3 regions of the Microbacterium sp. NPDC087868 genome follow, and region 2 is predicted to be linked to each of the others. Evidence: predicted binding sites of a transcription regulator. Region 2 holds the regulator's gene; each other region holds the start of a gene.
The links. The regulator HrcA, encoded in region 2, represses chaperone genes, less so after heat shock. The targets are predictions, from matches to a motif close to TTNGCACTCGNNNNNNNCGAGTGCNAA.
Positions count from the first base shown of each region.

Region 1 (5,024 bases), on a different contig from region 2:
CCGCACGGACTGCCGGCCGAACCGTGGCTGTACACGGGCGGTTTCCTCGGCGTCGTCTACATCTTCCTCGGGGCGTTCCTCGTCGCGCACACCGGGGTGCTGCTGCTCGGACTGGGATCGGTGCTGGGGCAGCTCGTCGCCGCGGTCGCGATCGACCTGATCTGGCCCACAGAGGCGGGGCCTGCGACCTGGCAGATCGTCACGATGGTGGTGATCGCCGCGGCATCCGTGCTCGTGGCGGTCGTGCGCCGACGGCGCTGACTACTTGATCTTCTTCTTCTTCTTCTCGGATTTCTCGTCCTTCGTCGCCCTGTCCGACGGCATCCGCGTCAGCAGCGCGTCAGCGTCGACGGGCGTGCGCCGCCCCGGGGACTTCGCCGGCTTGCCGCCGACGTAGAGCCACCCCAGCAGCACCTCGTTCTTCGCCAGTCCGTGCGCCCGCGCGACCGCCTTCGACCGCGTGTATCCGCCGGTGCGCCAGAACACGCCCCACCCGGCTTCGTCGAGCAGCAGGCTCAGCGTGTGCGCGACACCGGAGGCGACCGCCTCCTGCTCCCACACTGGCACCTTGTGGTTCGTGCGATAGCTGCCGACCACCGCGATCAGCAGCGACGCGCGCAACGGCTTGGTCGACGGCTTCTTCTCGCCCTCGGCCTTCGCGATCGCGGCGCTCAGGGCGAGCCGGTCGTCACCGCGCAGCTCGATCAGTCGCCACGGCCGCAGCGACGAATGATCGGCCACGCGCCCGGCGGCGGCGATCAGCGGAAGGAGCTCCTCGCGGGAGGGCGCCTCCTCGGTGACCTTCGACCAGGACTGCCGCGAGCGGACGGCGTCGAGCGCGCTCACGCCTCGGGGGCCTCGGGAGTGAAGTTCATCGCCAGCGAGTTCATGCAGTAGCGGTCGCCGGTCGGGGTGCCGAAGCCGTCGGGGAAGACATGGCCGAGGTGCGATCCGCACGTCGCGCACCGCACTTCCGTGCGGACCATGCCGAGCGAGGTGTCCTCGATGAGCTCGACGGCCTCGGGGCGGATCGACTCGTAGAAGCTCGGCCAGCCGCAGCCGGAGTCGAACTTCGTGCCGCTCTGGAAGAGCTCGGCGCCGCATGCGCCGCAGGTGTAGAGGCCGGCGCGTCCCTCGTCGAGCAGCTCGCCGGTCCAGGCGCGCTCGGTCGCCGCCTGGCGCAGCACGGCGTACTGGTCGTCGCCGAGCTCCTTGCGCCACTCGTCTTCGGTCTTTTCCACGCTGTACGACATGAGTCCTCCTGGGGTCCTCTCCATTCTCCCCTGTCGCGGGGCGCCGGGCTGCGTGCAGCCACAATGGAGGGATGACGGATGCTGTTCGCGAGCGCTACGCGCGCTTCGCCGAGAAGGAGGCGCCCGGTCGCAGCGCGCTCTACGCGGAGTGGGCGGCGGGCGTCGCCGGCGACGGCCCGGTGCAGGACGTGCTCGCGCGCATCCCCGAGAACCGGCGTCAGCCGCCGCTGGTCTTCGCGGTGACCCGGCTTCTCGGAGCAGCGCTCGAGGGATATCCGGTGTGGCGGGACTTCGTGCTCCGGAACGCGGATGCCGTCGTCGCCGAGTGCTCCGCGCGCTCGCTGCAGACCAACGAGCCGCTCCGGCTCGCGGCGCTCCTCCCGGTGCTGTCGGAGATCGACGGACCGATCGCGTTGCTGGAGATCGGGGCATCCGCGGGCCTCTGCCTCTACCCGGATCGTTACTCGTACCGCTTCACCGGCTCCGATGGCGAGGTGCGGGTGGCGCTCGATCCGCTCGAAGGGGTCTCCCCGGTCGTGCTCGCCAGTCGGGTCGACGGGGAGCTTCCGGAGCTGCGGCTCCCCGAGATCGTGTGGCGCGCCGGGATCGATCTCGCACCGCTCGATGCCCGTGATGCCGACGATCGTCGGTGGTTGCAGGGGCTCGTGTGGCCGGGGGAGACCGGCCGCGAGCAGCGGATCGCGGCGGCGCTCGACATCGCGGCATCCGATCCGCCGACGCTCGTCGCCGGCGACGCGCTCGAACGCATCGATGCTCTCGTCGCCCGGGCGCCGGTCGGGGCGACGCTCGTGATCACCACCCCGGGGGTCCTCGTCCACATCCCGCGCGCCGCCCGGTCGGCTCTGGTCGCCCGCATCCGTGAGCTCCCGGCACGGTGGGTCACGATCGACCCGCCCGGGCTGCTGGACGTCTGGGAGCCGCCGATCGACGTGGAGGAGTGGCCCGGGTTCGCGGTCGCACTCGACGGGCGGGTGCGTGCGGCGGCCGACCCGCTCGGCGCGTGGTGGGAGTGGCGCGCGGACGAGCGGCCGCACCCGTCCTAACCTGGGCACATGATCGGTGACCTCACGGAACGCGACCGCGCGATCCTCGCGCTGGAGACGGTCTGGCCCCGGCACAGCGGGGCCAAGGAGGAGGCGATCCGGGCGCAGCTGGGCATGAGTGCCGCGCGCTACTACCAGCTCCTCGGCCGGCTGATCGAGTCGGATGCCGCCCTCGAGTTCGATCCGATGCTGATCCGTCGGCTGCGGCGTCTGCGCGACGCGCGCGTCGTGCGCCGTTCGGCACGGACGCCCGGTTTCGTGGGCTGACCGCGCTCTCGGATAGCATCGTGGGGTGTCCAAGCCCACCCGTGATCGTTTCGACGACGTCCCCCGCTCATCCGGCCGCGTCGGGGCGCACCGCGCCGAAGCGCCGGGGATGAACGGATGGGTGGTGCTGCTGTGGTCGTTCGTCGCGGCGCTCGTGCTCATCATCGTGGGCATCTTCGGCTCGCTGGTCGTGATGGGGCGGATCGACCTCTTCCCCGAAGCGGTACCGACCGCCGAGCCGACCCCGGTCGAGACGGGTGTGGTCGACACGACGTTCGAGGTGACGATCCTCAACGCGACGCCCGATGAGGGTCTCGACGAGCAGATGCGCGACACCTTGCTCAACGCCGGGTTCGCCACCGTGTACGCGAGCGACAGCGGCAGCCAGGACTTCGAGACCACCACGGTGTACTACGTCGACGAGGCCGATCGTCCGGCCGCACTCGGCGTCGCCGACCTCATCGGGGGAGCGGCGGTCGAGCAGAGCGACTTCTACGCCGACCTCAACGACGGCGAGGCGAAGCAGCTCACGATCGTCGTCGGCCTCGATCGCTCCGCCACGGCGCCCGAGACTTCGGCCGAGACGCCCGCTCCCTGAGACGCGTCGGGCACCCTCCGTCCGCGGCTTGCACTCGCAGGGGTCGAGTGCCAGAATGGCGTTAGCACTCTCACACTCTGAGTGCTAAACCCAACGTCTACGTCCAGGAGGGACGAAAAAACTCATGGCAAAGATCATTGCTTTCGATGAGGAGGCCCGCCGCGGCCTCGAGCGCGGCCTCAACATCCTCGCCGACGCGGTCAAGGTGACCCTCGGCCCGCGCGGTCGCAACGTCGTGCTCGAGAAGAAGTGGGGCGCCCCCACGATCACGAACGACGGTGTGTCCATCGCCAAGGAGATCGAGCTGGACGACCCGTACGAGAAGATCGGCGCGGAGCTCGTCAAGGAGGTCGCCAAGAAGACCGACGACGTCGCCGGTGACGGAACCACCACCGCCACGGTCCTCGCACAGGCCCTGGTCCGCGAGGGACTGCGCAACGTCGCAGCCGGCGCCGACCCGATCTCGCTCAAGCGCGGCATCGAGAAGGCCGTCGCCGCGATCACCGAGGAGCTGCTCGCCAGCGCCAAGGAGATCGAGTCGAAGGAGCAGATCGCCGCCACGGCATCCATCTCCGCCGCAGACCCCGCGATCGGCGAGCTCATCGCCGAGGCGATCGACAAGGTCGGCAAGGAGGGTGTGGTCACCGTCGAGGAGTCGCAGACCTTCGGCACCGAGCTCGAGCTCACCGAGGGCATGCGCTTCGACAAGGGCTACCTGAACCCGTACTTCGTCACGGACCCCGACCGTCAGGAAGCCGTCTTCGAGGACCCCTACATCCTGATCGCGAACCAGAAGGTCTCCAACATCAAGGACCTCCTGCCGATCGTCGACAAGGTGATCCAGGACGGTAAGGAGCTCGTCATCATCGCCGAGGACGTCGAGGGCGAGGCTCTCGCGACTCTCGTGCTCAACAAGCTCAAGGGCATCTTCAAGTCGGTCGCCGTCAAGGCTCCCGGCTTCGGCGACCGTCGCAAGGCGCAGCTGCAGGACATCGCGATCCTCACCGGTGGTCAGGTCATCACCGAAGAGGTCGGCCTGAAGCTCGAGAACGCCACGCTCGACCTGCTGGGTCGTGCCCGCAAGGTCATCGTCACCAAGGACGAGACCACGATCGTCGAGGGCGCCGGTGAGGCCGAGCAGATCGAGGGTCGCGTGACCCAGATCCGTCGCGAGATCGAGAACACCGACAGCGACTACGACCGCGAGAAGCTGCAGGAGCGCCTGGCGAAGCTCGCCGGTGGCGTCGCCGTCATCAAGGCGGGCGCGGCCACCGAGGTCGAGCTCAAGGAGCGCAAGCACCGCATCGAGGACGCCGTCCGCAACGCGAAGGCGGCCGTTGAAGAGGGCATCGTCCCCGGTGGTGGCGTCGCGCTGATCCAGTCCGGCACGAAGGCGCTCAACGGTCTGTCGCTCACGGGTGACGAGGCGACCGGTGCGAACATCGTCCGCGTGGCGATCGAGGCTCCGCTCAAGCAGATCGCACTCAACGCCGGCCTCGAGCCGGGCGTCGTGGCGAACAAGGTCTCCGAGCTCCCCGCGGGCCAGGGCCTCAACGCCGCCACGGGCGAGTACGTCGACATGTTCGGCGCCGGCATCATCGACCCGGCGAAGGTGACGCGCTCCGCGCTGCAGAACGCCGCGTCGATCGCCGCGCTGTTCCTCACCACCGAGGCCGTCGTGGCCGACAAGCCCGAGAAGGCGTCCGCTCCGGTCGGCGACCCGTCGGGTGGCATGGACTTCTGATCCATCGCGCATGACAGAACGCCCCCGGCTTCGGCCGGGGGCGTTCTGCGTTCCTGTGGACGGCGGGGAGGAACCACCGTCCAGAGGAGGTCGGTGTC
Region 1 is NZ_JBJDNO010000004.1:256,810-261,833, forward strand. Features, by position in the region: gene ACI2JZ_RS15155 (DMT family transporter) at 1-261, shown strand, start outside; gene ACI2JZ_RS15160 (nitroreductase family protein) at 262-846, opposite strand; gene msrB (peptide-methionine (R)-S-oxide reductase MsrB) at 843-1,253, opposite strand; gene ACI2JZ_RS15170 (DUF2332 family protein) at 1,325-2,317, shown strand; gene ACI2JZ_RS15175 (DUF3263 domain-containing protein) at 2,327-2,584, shown strand; gene ACI2JZ_RS15180 (LytR C-terminal domain-containing protein) at 2,610-3,182, shown strand; gene groL (chaperonin GroEL) at 3,307-4,926, shown strand.
Region 1: the regulator HrcA is predicted to act here: its motif matches at 3,244-3,270, upstream of groL (chaperonin GroEL).

Region 2 (5,024 bases):
CGCCTCCACGCTGCTCGCCGAGATCGATCTCGCGCGAAACGTGCTCGACGAGGCGGGTGCGCTGCGCCCGATGGACACGGTCTTCTTCGGCGGGGGAACACCCACGCTCCTCCCCGCCGGCGATCTCGCGCTGATGCTCGGTGCCGCGGTCTCGGCCTTCGGCCTCGCCGAGGGCGCGGAGGTCACGGTCGAGGCCAACCCCGACACCGTCACGCCGGAGGTCGCCCGCACGCTCGCGGATGCCGGCGTGACGCGTCTCTCGATCGGCATGCAGTCGGCGGTGCCGCACGTGCTCGCCGCGCTCGACCGCACGCACGACCCCGACAACGTGCGCACGGCCGTCGCCGCGGCGAAGGAAGCCGGGCTCGCCGTCAGCGTCGATCTGATCTACGGCGCGCCGGGCGAGTCCCTCGCCGACTGGGAGGCGTCGCTGGATGCGGCCCTCGAACTCGACTCCGACCACATCTCGGCGTACGCGCTCATCATCGAGGACGGCACGAAGCTCGCCCGCCAGATCCGGCGTGGCGAGGTGCCGACGCCCGACGACGATCTGCAGGCCGACATGTACGAGCTGGCCGATCGCCGCCTCGCCGCGGCGGGCTTCGAGTGGTACGAGGTGAGCAACTGGGCCCGCAGCGACGCACAGCGCTCGCGTCACAACCTCGCCTACTGGCGGGGGAGCGACTGGTGGGGCTTCGGGCCGGGGGCGCACAGCCACGTCGCCGGACTCCGCTGGTGGAACGTCAAGCATCCAGCGGCGTACGCGCAGCGGCTGTCGGCATCCGATTCTCCGGCGGCCGGCACCGAGCGTCCGGACGAGGGCGCACGGATGCTCGAACGGGTGCTGCTGCAGAGCCGCCTCGTCGAGGGCATCGCGGTGGCCGACCTGCCGGCCGGCAATCGCGCGAACGTCGCGGGTCTCATCGCCGACGGCCTCGTCGACGCCCGCGCCGCGGTGCAGGGTCGGGTGCAGTTGACGCTGCGCGGACGGCTCCTGGCCGATGCCGTCGTGCGCGAGCTCACCGACTGACGCGGGAGCGAAGCGGTCAGCTCCGGGTCGGGAGCAGATCCATTCCGGCGGTGCGCCGCTGGGGGAGCGTGCCGCTCGTCGTGTCGAACACCCGTGTCGTGCGGTCGGCGCCGTACGCCGCCCAGCCGGGCGAACCTGTCGTGACGAAGGAGATCCAGGCGGCGTGCATCTCGTCGGCGAGAGCCTGGGGTGCATCGGCGCCCGCGAGGCGCTGCGCCTCGGCATCCGCCAGACGGTCGAAGACGAATCCGAGCTCGAGAGCGTGTGCGGCACGCAGATCGCGCACCGGGCTCGGCCACGCGAACTCGTAGACGAACGTGAGCGCGGGGCGGGCGCGCGCCGCGCGCGAGAGTGGCGCGCGCAGCATCACGTCGGTCGCCAACTGTCCGAAGATCTCGCCGGTGGAGGCCTTCGGGAACGCCTTCCGGTACTCCGATACGGCTCGGCGCGGGATTCCCAGGGCCAGACGCGCGATGAAGAGCTTGAGCGGGCGGATCTCGGCGAGGGTCTCGGGTGTGAACCAGAGCCGGTACTCATCGGTGTTGCTGCCGATGAGCAGCGGCGTGTCGATGGTCGGCAGGACCTCGTGAGGCGAGCGCGGAAGGCTGTCCGGATCGATCGCGAATTGGAACCCCGGCGCTCCGCCCAGCGGCGACGAGCCCGCGGACTGCGCGCGACGCGCCTCGAGCAGCTTCTCGGGAGGGACGGACGCGAACGACGCACGATCGGCGCGGATGCCGAGCCGCTTCGCGAGAACCGCGGTCACCCGCCCCGCCTTCTGCGGCGGTTGCGCCTCCAACGGACCGGACTCGATGATCGCGCGCGCGACGAGGGTGCGGGAGTCGTCGCGCGTGAGAAGGCCCGCGACGATCGCGCCTCCGGCCGATTCCCCCATGAGGGTGATGCGTGCGGGGTCGCCGCCGAACGCGCCGATCTCGCGATGCACCCACTCGAGAGCTGCGGCCGCGTCCCGGAGGCCGAGATTGCGCGGTGCGTCGTCGAGCATCGAGAAACCCTCCGAGCCGAGGCGGTAGTTGATCGACACGAAGACGATCCCTGCGGCGGCGAAGCCGGCCCCGTCGTAGAGCGGAAGCGCCGCGGTGCCGCGCTCGAGCGCTCCGCCGTGGATCCACAGCAGCACCGGGGCGCGCTCGGCATCCGTCGGCGCCCAGACGTTGGCGGTCAGGATGTCGTCACCGTCGATCCTGACCGATCCGAGCAGCTCGCCGATCGCGCCGGGATACGGCGACTGCGGGGCCGTGGGCCCGAAGGCCGTGGCGGGACGCACGCCGGTCCACGGAGTCGCCGGCCGCGGTTCCCGGAACCGGTTCTCGCCGAAGGGAGGGGCGGCGTAGGGGATGCCGAGGAACCGGGATACCCCGCCCTCGCTCGATCCCTCGACGATTCCGGTGGACAGCTCGGCGGTGGGGGCGGTCATGGTCGTCATCCTAGGGCGGAGCCCGACCTCCGACGAGACGAGCCGCGGGCGGGGTAGGATTGGCACTCTGAACGTCCGAGTGCCAACGGAAGGGAAGGGCGATGGTCACAGAGCGAGGACTCCAGGTTCTCCGCGCGATCGTGCAGGACTACGTCGAGACCCACGAACCCGTCGGCAGCCGTTCCATCGTGGACCGCCACTCCTTCGGGGTCTCCGCAGCCACGATCCGCAACGACATGGCGCTCCTCGAGGACGAGGAGCTCATCACCGCGCCGCACACCTCGTCGGGCCGCGTGCCCACCGACAAGGGGTACCGCGTCTTCGTCAATCATCTCGCCCAGCTGCGCCCGCTCTCGTCCGCTCAGCGAACGGCGATCGAGTCGTTCCTGGCGGCGCCGAGCGATCTCGACGACCTGATGGTGCGCACCGTGCGCGTGCTGACGCAGCTGACGGGTCAGGTCGCGCTCGCGCAGTACCCGTCGTTCGCCCGTGCGCACCTCACCCACATCGAACTCGTGCCGCTCGCCCCGACCCGCATGCTTGTCGTGCTCGTCACCGACGCCGGCGGCGTCTCGCAGCGGATGGCCCCGTTGCCGATCGAGATCGACGACGGTGATGCGATCATGCTTCGCGCGCGGCTCTCCGCCCTGCTCACGGGGCAGGCGGTCAGTGACGCGGCCGACCGTCTGCAGACGCTGCTGGCGGCGCCCGAGGCCGCTCCCGGCGATGCCGCACTGCGGGCTCTCGCCACCGTGATCGTCGACGAGCTGGGTACGTTCCGTCAGGAGCGCCTGGTGATGGCGGGGGCCGCGACGCTCGCGCGTCGCGAGCAGGACTTCCGCGGAAGCATCCATCCGCTGCTCGAGGCGATCGAGGAGCAGGTGACGCTCCTGCGGCTCATGAGCGAGATGGTCACCGACGAGCACGGCCTCGCGGCCAGCATCGGCACCGAGAACGCCCCGTTCGGGCTGGGCGAGGCGTCGATCGTCGCGAGCAACTACGCCGCCCCCAGCGGAACGGCGCGGGTCGGCGTAATGGGCCCGACGCGCATGGACTATCCGAGCAATCTCGCGGCGGCGCGGGCCGTGGCCCGCTACCTGACGCGGATGCTCGACGAAGACGAGACGAGCCGCTGAGCGGCCGTCGACGAAGAACAACGCAGAAAGGCGATCGTGGCGGACCACTATGAGGTTCTCGGGGTGTCCCGGGACGCTTCCACCGACGAGATCAAGAAGGCGTATCGGCGCCTCGCGCGTCAGCTGCACCCGGATGTGAATCCGGGTGAGGACGCGGCGGAGAAGTTCAAGCTCGTCACGCACGCGTACGACGTGCTCAGCGACGACGATTCCCGCCGCCGCTACGACATGGGCGGGGGAGACGGCGCGGCCGGGAACTTCGGCGGAGGGTTCGGCGGATTCGGCGACATCTTCGAGACGTTCTTCGGCGCGGGACAGGGTGGAGGGCGTGCGCGCCCGCGTTCCCGCCGTGAGCGGGGGCAGGACGCGCTGGTGCGGGTCACTCTCGACCTCGGCGACGTCGTCTTCGGTGCGCATCGCGACATCGAGGTCGACACCGCGGTGCTCTGCGAGACGTGCCAGGGTTCCTGCTGTCAGGAGGGCACGTCGCCCGTCACCTGCGACATCTGCGGCGGTTCCGGACACGTCCAGCGCACGGTGCGCAGCCTGCTCGGCAACGTCGTCACCTCGCAGCCCTGCGGCACGTGCGAGGGCTACGGCACGACCATCCCGTACCCGTGCGGTACCTGCGGCGGTCAGGGGCGCGTGCGCTCTCGTCGTACCGTCTCGCTCGACATCCCCGCCGGCGTCGAGACCGGTCTGCGCCTGCAGCTGCCCGGCTCCGGTGAGGTCGGCAAGGCCGGCGGCCCGAACGGCGACCTGTACGTCGAGGTCACGGTCAACCCGCACGCGGCGTTCAGCCGTGACGGAGACGACCTGCTCGCGACGCTCGAGGTGTCGATGACCGATGCGATCCTCGGCACCGAGACCTCGATCCAGGGCCTCGACGGTGCGGTGGATCTCGAGGTGCGCGCGGGCGTGCAGTCCGGCGACGTGCTCACGATCAAGGGACGCGGCATCACGCCGCTGCGCGGTTCGCAGCGGGGTGACCTGCGCGTCGGCGTGCAGGTGGTGACTCCGACCAAGCTCGACTCCGCGCAGCGGGCGCTCATCGAGGACTTCGCGAAGAAGGCGAAGGCTCCGGGGCCGCAGCTGGCGCAGTTCCAGCAGGGTCTCTTCTCCAAGCTCCGCGACCGCTTCCGCACGCACTGAGCCATGGCGCTGCATTTCCTCGTCGAAACGTCGTCGGATGCCGAGCCCGGCGATCTCGTGTCGCTGACCGGTGCCGAGGCGAAGCATGCGGCGGTCGTCCGTCGCCTCCGTGTGGGGGAGCAGGTGACGATCGGTGACGGTCGGGGCATCTGGCTCCAGGGCGTCGCCGAGGAGGTCGCTCCCGCACGAGTGGACGTGCGGATCTCCGATCGGGCCGTGCACTCGTCGCCGACCCCGCGCATCGTTCTCGCGCAGGCGCTCGCGAAGG
Region 2 is NZ_JBJDNO010000001.1:207,527-212,550, forward strand. Features, by position in the region: gene hemW (radical SAM family heme chaperone HemW) at 1-1,030, shown strand, start outside; gene ACI2JZ_RS01030 (carboxylesterase/lipase family protein) at 1,047-2,468, opposite strand; gene hrcA (heat-inducible transcriptional repressor HrcA) at 2,570-3,604, shown strand; gene dnaJ (molecular chaperone DnaJ) at 3,641-4,756, shown strand; gene ACI2JZ_RS01045 (16S rRNA (uracil(1498)-N(3))-methyltransferase) at 4,760-5,024, shown strand, end outside.

Region 3 (5,024 bases), on a different contig from region 2:
GTGATGGCGAGGTGTACCGACCCACGTGCAACGGCACGGATGCGGTGCGCTCCTCGGGGATGGATGCGGTGCTGACCGTCGACGTCGACGACGAGCTCAAGCGCCAGGTGTCGGCGCAACTGTTCCTGACTCTCGACGGACGCCCGGCGGTCATCGCGAACAGCTTCATCTACGGCGAGCCGGACGACTTCGGTACTTTCTACGACGCGGAAGAGACGAGGATCGCCGAGAACCTCGTGGCGCTCGGGTTCGAGCGGACGAGTCTCTGGATCACCGGGTACGACCGTGAGACTCCCATCTGGGCCGCCACGCGTACTGCAACCGGTGAGACGTGCGTGATCTACGACGGCTCCGACGAATCTCCGCTGTCGTTGTGCGATCCGATCCCGGCGGAGGAGACGGGCCCGCGGTCCCTGGTCTTCGAACGGCCCGACGAGGAGACCGGGGGCACGACCCGCATCTCGTACGCCTACGGGGCGGGGCCGTCGTATCTCGAGATCACCCGCGATCCCGCGCCGGGAAGCGTGGGATGAGCACCGACGAGGAACTGCGCCGTCTGCAGCGCAAAGCGTACGGACGTGCGGGGGGACTCACGTCAGAAGACGCTCGCCGTCTGCGCGACCTGGAGCAGGCGCACGCTGCGATCGTCCGTGAGGTCTCGCTTCCGATCCCTGACGCGAGGGAGACGGTCCCAGGTATGACGTCGCCCGCCCCGGCCCCGGCGTCCGATGGGCGGGCCGAGAGCGAACCGGCTCTCGAGGAGTTGCTCGGACCCGGACCGGAAGATGCCGATGCTGCGGCGAAGGATTCCGCGGACGCACGAGAACCGGAGGCGGCTCCGGGGACGCGCGCGGTGCTGCGTCGGCACTGGCGGTTCGTGACGGTCTCCGCAGCGCTGCTGCTCGCACTGGGGATCGGCATCGGCTGGGCCGTCTTCGCGCCGCCGTCCGATGCGATCGCGCTGACCGCGGAGCAGCAGGAGCGGCGCGCTCTCCTCGAAGACGAATCCGACTTCGACCCCGGCACACTGCGCGCGGTCGGGCAGGACGACGACTCCGGTGCGATCGTCTGGCTGGGCACCAAGGGCGAAGGGGATCTGACCTGCGCCGTCGTCGATGTCGACGAGGCGACGCAATCCCAGTGCCAGCGCACGTCCGATTTCCAGAACGTCGGAATCAACGTCGCGGTCATGCGCCCCGGCGAGACCGTCGACGAGGTGACCGCCGTCTTCACGACGATCAATGCGTACATCGTGGTCGCCACCGACGGGGATCCGATCGCATCGATCCAGCAGTGGGACTCGTCGTCATCGATCCTCGCCCAGTTCGTCGGCGACGAGCGCACGCGGGCGGAGGAACTCGTCGCGCAGGGCTTCGAGATGAACCTGAGCGTCGTCGGCTACTTCCGAGACGAGCCGGTCTGGATGGCGAATCGATACGGCGAGACGGTCGAGCCCGAGGCCTGCCTGATCGTCGATGCCGCACAGCTCGATGCGGTCTGCCTGCCCTCCACGACGGCGATCGACGTCGGCCTGTCCACCTTCGTGTCGGACGACGGATCGGGTTCCGGGCCCGGCTCGTCGCTCACCCTCGCCTTCACCGCGAGCCAGACGCCCTACCTGACGATCACCGAAGCCCGAGCCGGCTGACCTACTCGGCGGCCGACACCCGGTCGGCGAGGATCGCGCGGCGCTGGTCTCCGACCCGCACCAGGATCAACGTGGCCGAGGCACCACCGCGCAGCGTGAGCTTCTTGCGGAACTGCGCCGGGTCGATATCGACTCCGCGCTTCTTGATCTCCAGCGTGCCGATGTCGTTCGCCTTGAGCACGGCATTGATCGCCTTCGGGTTCGCGGCCATCGTCTCGCGCACCCGGAAGGACTGCACGAAGGGGCTGGTGAGCGCGGCATCCGAGGTCAGGTAGGCGATCTTCTCGTCGAGCATGCCGGCATCGAGGCTGCGGGCGACGTCGCCGATCAGACGAGCCCGGATGACCGCTCCGTCGGGTTCGTGCAGGAAGGCGCCGAGCGGGCGCACCTCGGCGTCGACGGCGTCGGCGCCGGCGGTGAGTTCGTGCGAGCGCTCGCCGCGGATCACGAGCGCGGCGCGGCGCACGCCGGCCCGAGCAAGAGCCCCGGTCCAGAGCACGAGTTCGACCACGCTGCCGTCGGCGCTGACCCACTGGGCCTCGGCATCGGCCGGCAGCGCATCGCGATCGTGCGCGGGGCCGAGCTTGATCCCGGTCGGCACGCGGGACGCGAGCGCGAATGCCCAGTCCAGCGAGGGGGAGTAGTCGTCGGGTGAGACGCGACGGGTCTCGCTGTGCCCGGCCGTGCGCCGGGCGGGGTCCATCCACACCGCGTCGCGCCCGTCGAGGTCGGCGCTCTCGGCGGTGCCGTGCTGCACGGTCGCGCTCTCACCGAACGGGGCGAGGTTGTACGCCGCGATCGCCGCGGTCACCGGGTCGGCGTCGACCGCGAGCACATCGAGACCGGCTCCGGCGAAGGCGAGGGCATCGCCGCCGATCCCGGAGCCGAGGTCGGCGATGCGGGTCAGCCCGGCGCTGCGCATGCGCTGGGCGTGGCGGGCGGCGACGCCGAGACGTGTGGCCTGCTCGAGGCCCGCGCGGGTGAACAGCATCCGCTCGGCGAACGGTCCGAACTTCGCTCCTGCCTTCGCACGCAGGTGCGCCTGGCCGACCACGGCCGAGACGAGTTCGGGGGAGTGTCCGTCGGCCCGCAACCGCGACACCGCGCGCGCGACCCCGTCCGTCGACTCGACGCTGCCGAGCGCATCCAGCAACTCCAGCCCGACGGGGGTCAGCAGCGCTTGCAGCTCAGACATCTCCACTCGCACAGCCTACGCGGGCGGCGCGGCTGGCACTCGCGTTGCATGAGTGCCAGCGAAGCGCCTACACTGGCGTTAGCACTCTCGGGTTGAGAGTGCGAACAAGTCTTTCGTGTCAGCGTCAAGAAAGAAGAGGTAGACCGTGTCGGTTTCCATCAAGCCGCTCGAGGACCGCATCGTCATCAAGCAGGTCGAGGCCGAGCAGACCACCGCGAGTGGCCTGGTCATCCCCGACACCGCCAAGGAGAAGCCCCAGGAGGGCGAGGTCGTGGCGGTCGGCCCCGGTCGCATCGACGACAACGGCAACCGCGTTCCGCTCGACGTCGCCGTCGGCGACCGCGTGCTCTACAGCAAGTACGGCGGCACCGAGGTCAAGTTCGGTGCGGACGAGTTCCTCGTCCTGTCGGCTCGCGACGTCCTGGCGGTCGTCGTCCGCTGATTCAGCGTTCCCGAGAAGGGGCCCGGATGCTTCGGCATCCGGGCCCCTTCTTCGTCAGCGCGAGGCGGAGTCGTCGCGCCCGCGCCGTCGGAGCGACGATGGTCGGGGAAGTCGCAGCGCACGCGCCACGGACGTGAGGCGCGATCCGATCTTCCACGACGTGCTCGTCTCGATCTCGTGCAGCCGTGCGCCTGCCCCCCCCCGGGAAGAAAGCGCAGCATCCGCCACGCGGCATCCGATTCCTGCCGAAATCATCCGGCAGGCCACGGAACCGCCAGTGGATGCGCACCGCGGGCATAGTGTTGTGCGGTGAGTTCCGTCCCCCGCGCTTCGTCGAGCCAGACCTCCGGAGTCGCGTACGCGGGCGGTGCCTATCTGCTGTGGGGCGTGCTGCCGCTGTACTTCCTGCTTCTCGTGCCCACGGGGCCGTGGGAGGTCGTCGCCTGGCGGGTGCTGCTGTCGTTCGTCTTCTGCCTCCTGCTCCTCACCGTCATGCGGGGCTGGACCTCGTTCCTGGCGATCATCCGGCGGCCGAAGCTCCTCGGCTGGACGGCGCTCGCGGGCCTGCTCATCTACGTCAACTGGCAGGTGTTCCTCATCGGCACCCTGACGGGCAACGTGGTCGAGACGAGCCTCGGATACTTCATCAACCCGATTACGACGGTGCTCCTGGGCGTGTTCGTGCTGCGCGAGCGGATCCGCCGGCTCCAGTGGGCGGCGATCGGGATCGCCTCGGTCGCCGTGGTCGTGATCATCGTGGCCCACGGCGAGTTCCCGTGGATCGCCCTCTCGCTGACGGCCTCCTTCGGTCTGTACGGACTCATCAAGAAGCAGATCGGACCGGCGGTGGATGCCGTCAGCGGTCTGACCCTCGAGTCCTTCTGGTTGATCCCGATCGCCGTCGTGCAGCTCATCCTGGTGGCTCAGACCCCGGCGGGCCTCACGATGGGCGTGAACGGCGGATGGCACGCAGTGCTCTTGGCCTGCGCCGGGATCGCGACGGCCGTGCCCCTGCTTCTGTTCGCCGCCGGTGCGCGCCGGATCGATCTCACCGTCATCGGGATGATCCAGTTCATCACCCCGGTGATGCAGTTCGTCATCGGCGTCGTCTTCCTCCACGAGCCCATGCCGGCCGAGCGCTGGGCCGGTTTCGTGATCGTCTGGATCGCGATCGTCGTGTTCGTGATCGACCTGCTGCTCGCCGCGCGACGAGGGCGAAGGACCGCTCCCACGCCCATCGTCTGAAACCGGTATTCCACCGCGTAGCGGATCGTTAACGCACCGAAACACTTGCGACCCCTACGGAGCGCTTCTGCGCCCTAGGGTTAGAGCACTCGACTGTGGTCACGTCCACTCTCAGTTACGCAAGGGAGCATTATGAAGGCACTGAAGGGTTCGCGCACCGCGAAGATCTTCGCAGGCATTGCGCTTGTCAGCGCGTCTGCCCTCGTCATCGCGGGTTGCAGCAGCACCCCGTCCGATGACTCGTCCGACGGCGGCGCGCCCGCCACCGATCTCACCCTCAAGCTCGGCTCGCTGCTGCCGAAGACGGGGTCGCTGGCATTCCTGGGACCGCCCATGGAGTCCGGTGTCGGACTCGCGGTCGAGGAGGTCAACGCGGCGGAGGCCGGCATCACCATCGACCTCACCGCCGAGGACGAGGGCGACACCGACACCAAGGCGTACGAGACGTCGATCGAGAAGCTGCGCAACGCTGACGTCAGTGCGATCGTCGGTGC
Region 3 is NZ_JBJDNO010000003.1:154,691-159,714, reverse strand. Features, by position in the region: gene ACI2JZ_RS10900 (hypothetical protein) at 1-533, shown strand, start outside; gene ACI2JZ_RS10895 (hypothetical protein) at 530-1,648, shown strand; gene ACI2JZ_RS10890 (SAM-dependent methyltransferase) at 1,650-2,843, opposite strand; gene groES (co-chaperone GroES) at 2,989-3,285, shown strand; gene rarD (EamA family transporter RarD) at 3,595-4,530, shown strand; gene ACI2JZ_RS10875 (ABC transporter substrate-binding protein) at 4,663-5,024, shown strand, end outside.
Region 3: the regulator HrcA is predicted to act here: its motif matches at 2,876-2,902, upstream of groES (co-chaperone GroES).